3 regions of the Mesorhizobium sp. M7A.F.Ce.TU.012.03.2.1 genome follow, and region 2 is predicted to be linked to each of the others. Evidence: predicted binding sites of a transcription regulator. Region 2 holds the regulator's gene; each other region holds the start of a gene.

Region 1 (3,278 bases), 3.2 Mb from region 2:
GCTGACAGAGGCCGTTGCCAATGCACTTTCAGAAGTCGACAGCGCGGATCCCATCGTGGCCTTCGAAGCAATCGGACAAGGCTATCTGGAATGGGCGATCGGCAATCCCACGCATTTCCAGATCATCAGTTCCCGAACGCTGATTGATTTCGACGCGTCGGACAGTCTTCGCGGTCAGAATGAGGCCATTCGCCGGAAGATGATCGACCTGCTGACCCAGGCGCAGCGGCAGGGTCAGTTGGCTGCGAACGCGGACTTCGATCATCTGGTTCTTGCCGCGCGTGCCTTTGTCTATGGGTTGGCACGAATGGTGGTTGATGGTCATTTTCCGGAGTGGCATCCGTCCGAGCCGCCATCGCTCGCCGTGCGCAAGGCGCTGCATCTTTTCATCAGCCGAATGACCAACCTCTGAGGCGAAACCTCAAAAGGCCTGGTTGATCAGCTAACCGGCTACGCCAGATTTTCCCAGGCGGCTCTGATTTCGTTGAACCGTGCGTCTGCGCGGCCCTCGACGTCATCGCAGCCGAAATAGAGGATCGATAGCGCTGCAAGGAGACCGGGATAGCCGGAGACGGAATCCATTCTCGTAAGGATTTCAGGAACCGGCAACCGCTTGCGTTCAATCATGGAGATCGCGCATTCCGCTGTCATAGGTGCCATCGGGTGGTCGAATTCGGATAGCCAAAAGTCGACCAGGGCAACGAGAGTGGCCGGTTCGACGGCAGCACTTGCGGGCAGATGGCAAAGCTCACCAAGTGCGAGGAAAGCGGCATTCGGTGAAATCCCGACGGCGGTTTCGATCAGTTCCCGGCTTTGTGGAATGTCGTGATACGGCCAGTTGCAATCGATCCGGTCGGCGAATTCTGCTTCCGTCATCTGAGCGCTATTCCGCCGCCTCTTCGATCTTCTCCATGTCATCGTCCGACAGGCCGAAATGATGGCCGATCTCGTGGATCAGCACGTGGGTGACGATGTCGCCCAGCGTCTCCTCGTTCTCTGACCAGTAGTCGAGGATGGCGCGGCGGTAGAGCGTGATGCGGTTCGGGCCCTCGCCGGTCTGCGGGTTCCAGCGCTCGGCGATGCCGCGTCCCTCAAACAGGCCAAGCAGGTCGAAGGGCGTTTCCAGCGACAGATCGTCCATGATCTCGTCGGTCGGGAACTCGGCGATCTGGATGACGATCTCGCCGGTCAGCTTGCGGAAATCCTCCGGCAGATGGGCGTACGCCTCCAGCGCCAGGAACTCCATTTCGTCCATCGAGGGCGAGAGTTCGTCGTGCCAAGTGCGGGTCTTGTAGATGCGGGCCATGCTTTGTCCTTTGATCCCGGCATATAGGCTTTCGCACCGGAATCGGCAAATGAACGGGCCGATGCGCCTGCGCCATCCATGCGGAGAGGAATAAATTCCCCATGACTCCGCTTGACTCTTCCCGTGGCCTCTGGAATCTATAGGAACATAACAGGAACAATTGTGAGTGGAAGCTGACCGTCATGGCGATGACCGCCGTGGCGCGGGAGACTGTTTTTGCCCTGCGCCGCCAGATCGCGAAAATCGAGGGAACGCTGCCCGAGCGCTTGGCTGCGCCGGCCGCCGCGTCCCTTGATGCTGACGTCAACACCGATCTCACAATCGTCCGGCGTGGCATTGCCGCGGCGTTGCCGGATGCGTTCCTGCCTATTGGCGTCGAGCGCCTCGACGCCGCCCTGAGCGGCGGCCTGCCGAAGGCCGCCCTGAGTGAAATCCATGGCAGCGAAACCCGCGATGCCGGGGCCGTCGCCGGCTTCGCTTTGTCGCTCACCAGCCTGATCCTCAAGCAAACGCCGGGGTTGCCGGTGCTGTGGATCGGCACATCGGAGATCTTCCGCGAGGCAGGCTTTCCCTATGCAAGGGGGCTTCACGCCTCGTTCGGCATCGGGCCGGAGCAATTGCTGTTTACCGAGGCGCCAAAGCTTGTCGATGCGCTGTGGGTCGCCGAGGAGGCGGCCCGGATGACGGCGCTGGCCGCGGTCATCCTGGAAGTCCGCGGCAATCCGCAGCGGCTGGACCTGACCGCGACACGCCGGCTGCATGCAAGGGCGCAAGCGGCCGGCCGCCCGGTGTTCCTGCTGCGGCAGGCGGCCGAACCCGAACCGACGGCGGCACCCGTCCGCCTCATCGTCGCATCGGCGCCGGCAACACCGCGCGACACCATCGCCGGGCCGCTGGCCGGTTCGATCGACCGCCCGGCCTTCATCCTCACCATCGGCAAGAGCCGCACGGCCCTGCCTGGACAATTCACACTGGAGTGGAACCCCGATGAACGCGCATTCGACGAAAGAGCGGGCGACGAAGGAGCAGGTGGGGAAAGAAACCGGCCAAAGAATCCTGTCCCTGTGGTTTCCCTATCTGGCGGCGGAAAGGGTCCTGCGCCAGCGTCTGGGGCGGTCCTGGCGTTCCCGGCCGTCGGATCACCCCTCTCACCCGCCGCTCGTGATCAGCCATCGAGACCGCAACGCGCAGCGCATCTCGGCCCTCGACGAGCGGGCTGAGGCCCTGCACCTGAAGCGCGACATGGGCATTGCCGATGCGCGCGCCATGCATCCGTCGATCGACATCGTCGAGGCCGATCCGGAAGCCGACCGCCGTCTGCTCGAAGGCCTTGCCGACTGGTGCGACCGCTACACCCCGCTGGTGGCGCTGGATGGCGCGGACGGCCTGTTTCTCGACGTCACCGGCTGCACCCATCTGTTCGGCGGCGAACGCGCCATGCTGGACGAGATCCTGTCGCGCTTCTTCCATCAGGGTTTCGATGTCCGAGCCGGGCTTGCCGCGACACCGGGCGCGGCCTGGGCGGCGGCACGCTTTTGCAGTGACCGCATCATTGTGTCAGGCGAGGAGGAAGCGCTGCTGGCACCCCTGCCGCTGGCCGCACTGCGCATCGAGCCGGCGACCCGCACCAGCCTGGAAAGCGTCGGCCTGCGCACGGCGGGCGCCGTCATGGCGGCACCGCGCGCGCCGCTCGCCCGCCGCTTTGGCGCCTTGCTGCTCCTGCGCCTCGACCAGGCGCTTGGCCGTCTCGACGAAGCGGTGTCGCCGCGCCTTCCCGTCGCGCCGCTTTCGGTCGAACGCCACCTCGCCGAACCCGTCACCCTGACCGAGGACATCGAACGGCTGGTGGGCATGCTGGCGGCGACCTTGAAAACCGACCTCGAACGCCGCGGCGAGGGTGCCAGGACGCTGGCGCTGCTGCTCTTTCGCGTCGACGGCGCCGTCAGCCGCATCGCCATCGGCACCTCGCGGC
Region 2 (3,278 bases):
GGATGCCACAGATCCGCTGCGGGCCATGCGCGACCGTTTCATTCTGCCGGAGGGGGTGATCTATCTCGACGGCAATTCACTGGGGGCAGCGTCTCATGCCGTTTTCGGCGAGCTGCAGCAGGCGGCAACCCAGGAATGGGCCCAGGACCTCATCCGAGCCTGGAATACGGCCGGATGGTTCGAGATGCCGATCGAACTCGGCGATCAACTCGGACGCCTGATTGGAGCCGCGGCCGGCCAGACCGTCGTCTGCGACACGACGTCGACCAACATCTACAAGGTGCTGCATGCGGCGCTGGAGATGCGGCCGGGCCGGTCGGTCATCGTCGCCGAGGGTGACAGTTTCCCCACCGACCTGTACATCGCCGAAGGGGTGGCCTCGACACGGGACGGCGTCCTGCTGCGCCTCGCGGGCGTCGACGCGCCCACCATCGAAGAGCTGATCGACGAAAACGTCGCGGTGGTGCTGGTCAACCACGTCAACTACAAATCGGGTGAACTGCGCGACATGGCGGCGCTGACGCGCAAGGCTCATGCGGCCGGAGCGCTGATCGTCTGGGATCTATGCCACACCGCCGGCGCCCTGCCCGTCGAGCTCGATCAGGCAAATGCCGATTTCGCCATCGGCTGCACTTACAAGTACCTCAACGGCGGTCCGGGCGCACCGGCCTTCATCTATGCCGCGCAGCGCCATCACGGCGATATCAGCCAGCCGCTCAGCGGCTGGTGGGGCCATGCGCGGCCCTTTGCCTTCGAACGGGGGTATGTTGCCGGCACCGGTATCCGCCGCTTTCTGTGCGGCACCCAGCCGGTCCTGTCGATGCGGGCGCTCAAAGGCGCGCTTGTCATCTGGAACGACGTCGACATGGCGGCATTGCGAAAAAAGAGCGTCGCGCTGACGGAACTGTTCATCCAGCTCGTCGAAGCAAAGTGCGGCGCCTATGGCCTCACGCTGGAGACCACCCGCGACGCGACCAGGCGCGGCAGCCAGGTGTCGTTCCTTCACGATCACGGCTATCAAATCATGCGGGCGCTGATCGAGCGCGGCGTCATCGGTGATTTTCGCGCGCCATCGACCATCCGTTTCGGCTTCACGCCGCTCTATGTCGGCTACAAGGATGTGTGGCTGGCGGTTGAGGTGCTGGAGGATATTCTGCGCACGGGCGCATGGAAGGACCAGCGTTTCGCCGTCAAGGAAGCCGTTACCTGACGCAACGATCTCCGCGATTTGCCGTCGCCGCCCTCACTGCCCGGCGGATGACGGAGGGCTGAATTCCAGCCACAAATGCCAACAGACGTTGGCGTTTTGGCTCCGTTTCGTTCACGGCAAACGAACGTCCCGAAGATTGATAGCGTCCCTTGTGGAGGTCGATCGGCAGATGATGCCAAGCCTTGGGTCGAGGATGAGCCACAGGTCATTAACCATAATGATTTCAATGTGAGCAGGCGCATTGCCGTGGTTGGCGCCTGTCGATCGCGACCCGCTGGCAAGCCCAAATAATTTCAGCAGCCTTAACAAATTCATTAAACTTTAAACGGTTGCAGAACACAACTGGAACAGATAGTGTTTGTTCTGGGTTTGTTTTTCGATTCTGGTTTCAGGTAATCTGGGGGCCGCCATGCTGACACGCAAGCAACATGAACTGCTGATGTTCATCCATGAACGCCTGAAGGAGAGCGGCATTCCGCCATCCTTCGACGAGATGAAGGAGGCGCTCGACCTTGCCTCCAAATCCGGGATTCATCGGCTGATCACCGCACTTGAGGAGCGCGGCTTTATTCGCCGGTTGCCCAACCGGGCACGCGCGCTGGAAGTGCTGCGATTGCCGGACTCGATCGCGCCCGGCCTCAACGCGGCAAAGAAGTTTTCGCCAAGCGTCATCCAGGGCAGTCTCGGTCAGGGTGGTGCCCTTGGCCGGCAGATCAAGCCGGCGCCTTCGCGGATGCCCTCGCCCGGCAATGATGACGATGCGGTCTCCGCCGTGTCGATCCCGGTCATGGGCCGTATCGCCGCCGGTGTGCCGATCGATGCCATCCAGCATCAGACGCATTCGATCTCGGTGCCGCCGGACATGATCATGGGCGGTGCCCACTATGCGCTGGAGGTCAAGGGCGACTCGATGATCGAGGCCGGTATCTTCGACGGCGACACCGTCATCATCCGCAATGCCGACACGGCGAACCCCGGCGAGATCATCGTGGCGCTGGTCGATGAAGAGGAAGCGACGCTGAAGCGGTTCCGCCGCAAGGGCGCTTCGATTGCTCTCGAAGCCGCCAATCCAGCCTATGAAACCCGTATTTTCGGGCCGGACAGGGTCAAGGTGCAAGGCAAGCTCGTTGGCCTGATCCGCCGCTACTGAGGCGGCTGCGTTTCAGCCACTGGCTTCTCGGGTCTCTTGAAGGGTGGCAGCCCCCTCGCCTCGCGCGAGAATTTGCGTTGCGCATGCCAGGGCCGGTATGGGCTGTCCACGGCGAAGCTGATCGTCGCCGGCGTGGTCGCCGATTGGCGATCGAAGAAGATCGCGGCACTGCCTTTGCGAGCCAGTTGCCGCTTGGTGATGACGAGAACCAGCGGGTTGTGACAGGCGTCATACGCGGTGGCGTCATTGATGACGATCAGCTCGGCGAAACCGCAGGCTTTCCAGGTGTCCTTGCGGTCCTCGACATAGGCAATGATCGCACCGGACGTGTGCCTGGCCACGCAGACGCCTGAGGTGCAATAGAACGGCGATCCCGGCGGTAGCTCAACGGCATCCGCGACGTCGAATTGCCCGTCGCCCTTGTCGAACACCTCCGGCACGACGATGGTTTCGGATATTAGTGCGCGTTTCCAGTTGTCGACGGTGAATTCGTTCGGCCGAGCGCGGCTGACGGCGAGTTCGCCACCGCCGATCGGCAAGGCAACCAGTCGGGCGTCCTCCGAGATCAGCACATCCGGCGTGCGCGTATCCGAGACGGTCAGCAAGCCTGCCAGCGCGAATGGCAGAGCAGCGAGCCGCAGCCAAGTTGTCGCCATTGTCGCGATGACCAGGGCAATTGTCACCAGCAGGACAGATTGCTGCGAAATCAGCCCAACCGCATCGACAGGCGAACGTTCGGAGATCCAACCCGATATGGCGATCATCACCGTCAGACCCTTGCCCATCAGGTAGAGGGCCGGCCAATCCAATCCGAAAGGCATCAGCAGCGCGCTTGCGACAGCCAGGAACATGACGACGGTGACGATCGGCATAACCGCCAGATTGGCGAACAGGCTGAGCGGCGACACACGCTGAAAA
Region 3 (3,278 bases), 2.6 Mb from region 2:
CTTCGACAAGGACGGTTCCGGTAGGGCTAATTTCGGCTTCAGGCATGGTATTTTCTCTAAGGCGCCGCATGAGGACGGAAGTCCTGCGGTCTACGAAGCGTTTCGTCAACCGCTCATGCAGCGCATCCGACAATCTGTCTTCGATTTCGCGCGTCTTTTCCTGCCAGTGTGCCTGATCGGCCAGCCAGCCGGGCCGGTTCGACACGAATGTCCAGGTGCGGATCTGGGCTATGCGATGCGACAGCGTGTCAATGTCGCCCTCGGTGGTGTCGGCGCGGCGCACCTGCTCGGCCATGTAATTCTCGTTGACATGGCCGTGGCGTGCGAGGTCCGTGTAGATCGAGGCAATGAGGTCGGCATGCTGCGCCGGCGCGATCCTGCGGTAGTCGGGCAGCGCGCAGGCTTCCCACAGCAGCGCCACGCGCTTGGCATTGGTGGTGAGCGCGCGGATGTCTTCGTCGCGCGACAGATGCTCGAGCGCCTGTGCGTCGACGGCAGGCAATGCCCGCGTCAGTCCCTCGACCGGAGCGTTGGTCTCGATCGAGCGCTTCAGCGCGTCGAGGCTGGCAAAGTCGAAATGCGCGGTGCGCCACTGCAGCACCTTCACCGGATCGAAATCGTGGCCTTCGATCTTCTTGATCAGCTCTTCGTCGAGCGGGTCGACCTGGCCGGTGACACCGAACGTGCCGTCGCGCAGATGCCGGCCGGCGCGGCCGGCGATCTGGCCGAGCTCGGCCGCGGTCAGGTTGCGGTACTGGAAGCCATCGAACTTGCGGTTCTGGGCGAAGGCGACGTGGTCGAGATCGAGATTGAGACCCATGCCGATGGCGTCGGTGGCGATGAGGTAGTCGACATCGCCGGACTGGAATAGCGCCACCTGGGCGTTGCGGGTGCGCGGCGAGAGCGCGCCGAGCACGACGGCGGCACCGCCCTGCTGGCGGCGGATCAACTCGGCGATGGCGTAGACCTCGTCGGCGGAGAAGGCGACGATTGCCGTGCGCCGCGGCAGGCGGGTCAGCTTCTTGGAGCCGGCATAGGCAAGATGCGACAGCCTCGGCCGCGTCACCACCGAGACACCCCTCAGCAGGCGCTGCAGGATACCGTGCATGGTGGCGGCACCCAGTAGCAGCGTCTCCTGGCGGCCGCGCAGGTGCAGGATGCGATCGGTGAAGATGTGGCCGCGCTCGAGGTCACCGGCGAGCTGCACCTCGTCGATGGCGACAAAGGCGGCGTCGGTCTCGCGCGGCATGGCCTCGACGGTGCAGACCGAATATCTGGCGCCCGGCGGCTGGATCTTTTCCTCGCCCGTGATCAGCGCGACCTTGTGGGCGCCAACCTTTTCGCAGACGCGGGCGTAGACCTCGCGCGCCAGAAGCCTGAGCGGCAGGCCGATGATCCCACTCTCATGCGCTACCATGCGCTCGATGGCGAGATGGGTCTTGCCGGTGTTGGTGGGCCCGAGCACGGCGGTCACGTCGCGGCCCGACAGGATCAGCGGCTCTGTGTGTTTGGGCTGGATGTTCATCAACCTAGAATAAGGCTTCCGGGATCTGGAAATAAGGCTTCTGGCCTCTGGTTGTCGGGAGCGCTGCCTCAAATGGCGCGTATGACAGGCGACACATAGGGATTTCGGGCGCGAAGCGAAAGCGGAATGTTCCGCCGGCGGCGAGAAGGTGGTTTTGTCAAGCTTCCAATCGGCTGCGGATTAACGGATAGAACGAGTCTGGAACGAATCGGCGACGAATCAGTGACTCCTGCAGATTCAGCTTTTGTTCACGGCTACATGTGGATTTCGCGGCCGCGAGTCGCACCACATGCTGAATCGCTGAACTGGCCCGTTTCATGCTAAGAGGGGTGTTGCCGTTAACCTTTGCCTGGAAACAATCACGGTGGCTAGGCGCCTCGACCAACATGATGAAATTGTTGATCTTTCTTAACCTGCGTTAAGCAGTTGGGCAGGCGATTCCGGCTGTCGTCGTTAACGTTCGGCTCATAGCCGGAACGAATCAGCGACGAATCAGCGATGGCGTGATTTTCCTGATTTGTTCACCCCAATATCTTGTGTTGTGAACAGCTTATCCACCGAGAATCCACAGGTTACGAAGCAGCTTTCGCACAGGGCGGCGGGTGGCTGTTAACCTCCGCGTGCTGCTTCGGCACAGATTGGTTGCATGCTTTGGCTAGGTGCAGCCGCTGCATGTTGACGGGTCCGGCCGGACCGCTGGTTCAGGCCGTGTCCTCTCCAGTGGCATAGCGTTGCAGCGCAGGGCCGACGTTCCGGATGATCTCGTCGTGTGACAGAGCGACGACGGGCGGTAGCCGCAGCACATATCGGCACATCGCCAAACCCAGCAACTGGCTCGAAATGAGCCCGGCCCTTCGACCGGCGTCGGCGAGATCGCCGACCGCCGCAACCACCGGCCTCACCTGGTTGGCGAATATCTCGCGCATTTTTTCGGCGGCGAATTCGTTCGACGCCGCGGAACGCAGCAGAATTGCCATGCCGGGTCCGCTGGCCGGGCCTTCCCAGACTTCGAGAAACCGCCTGATCAAAGTTTCGCCGACGGTGGCCGGGTCGATCACCCGAAGTGCCGGCAGTTGCAGGTCGACGAGTGCCGCCCGGGCGAACAATTCGTCCTTGCTGTGGAAATAGCGGATCACCATGGCCGGATCGATCGAGGCGCGGGTCCCGACATCGCGGATCGACGCGCCGTCATAGCCGTGCTCGGCAAACAGATCTCTGGCGGCATCCAGGATTTGCCCTCGGGTGCGATCCGACTTGCTCGGCTTTTTCGAATGATTCGTGCTCATGAAAATCAAATATCAACGAGCGTTGACAAACTCAAGCACCCAAGATAAAAGTCACCAATCGTTGACAAATGGAGAGAGAAAATGCTGCCTGATACCACCGAAGTCCTGGTCATAGGCGCCGGCCCGACCGGCCTGGCGCTGTCCATTGCCCTGCATCAGGCAGGCGTCGATCACGTCGTGGTCGACCGCCTCGCCGAAGGCCTCAACACCTCACGTGCCGGAGTGATCCACGCGCAGACGCTGGAGACACTCGAGCCGCTTGGCGTTACGGGGCGGCTGGTCGAACTCGGCCTGAAGCTTGACAACTTCGCCATACGTGATCGCGACCGGGTCCTAATCAACCTCGATTTCTCGAGCCTGCCCTCGGCGTATCCCTACGTGCTGATGATTCCGCAGAACCTAACCGAGAAGGTCCTCACTGAGCGCATCGCTGGGTTGGGCGGTGTCGTCCATCGCGGCGTCGAGGC

The links. Region 2 encodes LexA, which represses DNA repair genes until DNA is damaged. Its sites were predicted from a motif close to TGTTCNNNNTGTGTTCNG; they were not measured.
Region 1: the regulator LexA is predicted to act here: its motif matches at 1,448-1,465, upstream of EJ079_RS07630 (metallopeptidase family protein).
Region 3: the regulator LexA is predicted to act here: its motif matches at 1,714-1,731, upstream of EJ079_RS11675 (helicase-related protein).

The regions. Positions count from the first base shown of each region.
Region 1 covers NZ_CP034779.1:1,580,366-1,583,643, reverse strand. The annotation lists gene EJ079_RS07640 (TetR/AcrR family transcriptional regulator) at 1-412, shown strand, start outside; gene EJ079_RS07635 (hypothetical protein) at 451-876, opposite strand; gene EJ079_RS07630 (metallopeptidase family protein) at 884-1,306, opposite strand; gene EJ079_RS07625 (hypothetical protein) at 1,489-2,526, shown strand; gene EJ079_RS07620 (DUF6504 family protein) at 2,468-3,278, shown strand, end outside.
Region 2 covers NZ_CP034779.1:5,072,612-5,075,889, forward strand. The annotation lists gene kynU (kynureninase) at 1-1,210, shown strand, start outside; gene lexA (transcriptional repressor LexA) at 1,620-2,360, shown strand; gene EJ079_RS25135 (ComEC/Rec2 family competence protein) at 2,354-3,278, opposite strand, start outside.
Region 3 covers NZ_CP034779.1:2,427,019-2,430,296, forward strand. The annotation lists gene EJ079_RS11675 (helicase-related protein) at 1-1,525, opposite strand, end outside; gene EJ079_RS11680 (TetR family transcriptional regulator) at 2,227-2,811, opposite strand; gene EJ079_RS11685 (FAD-dependent monooxygenase) at 2,893-3,278, shown strand, end outside.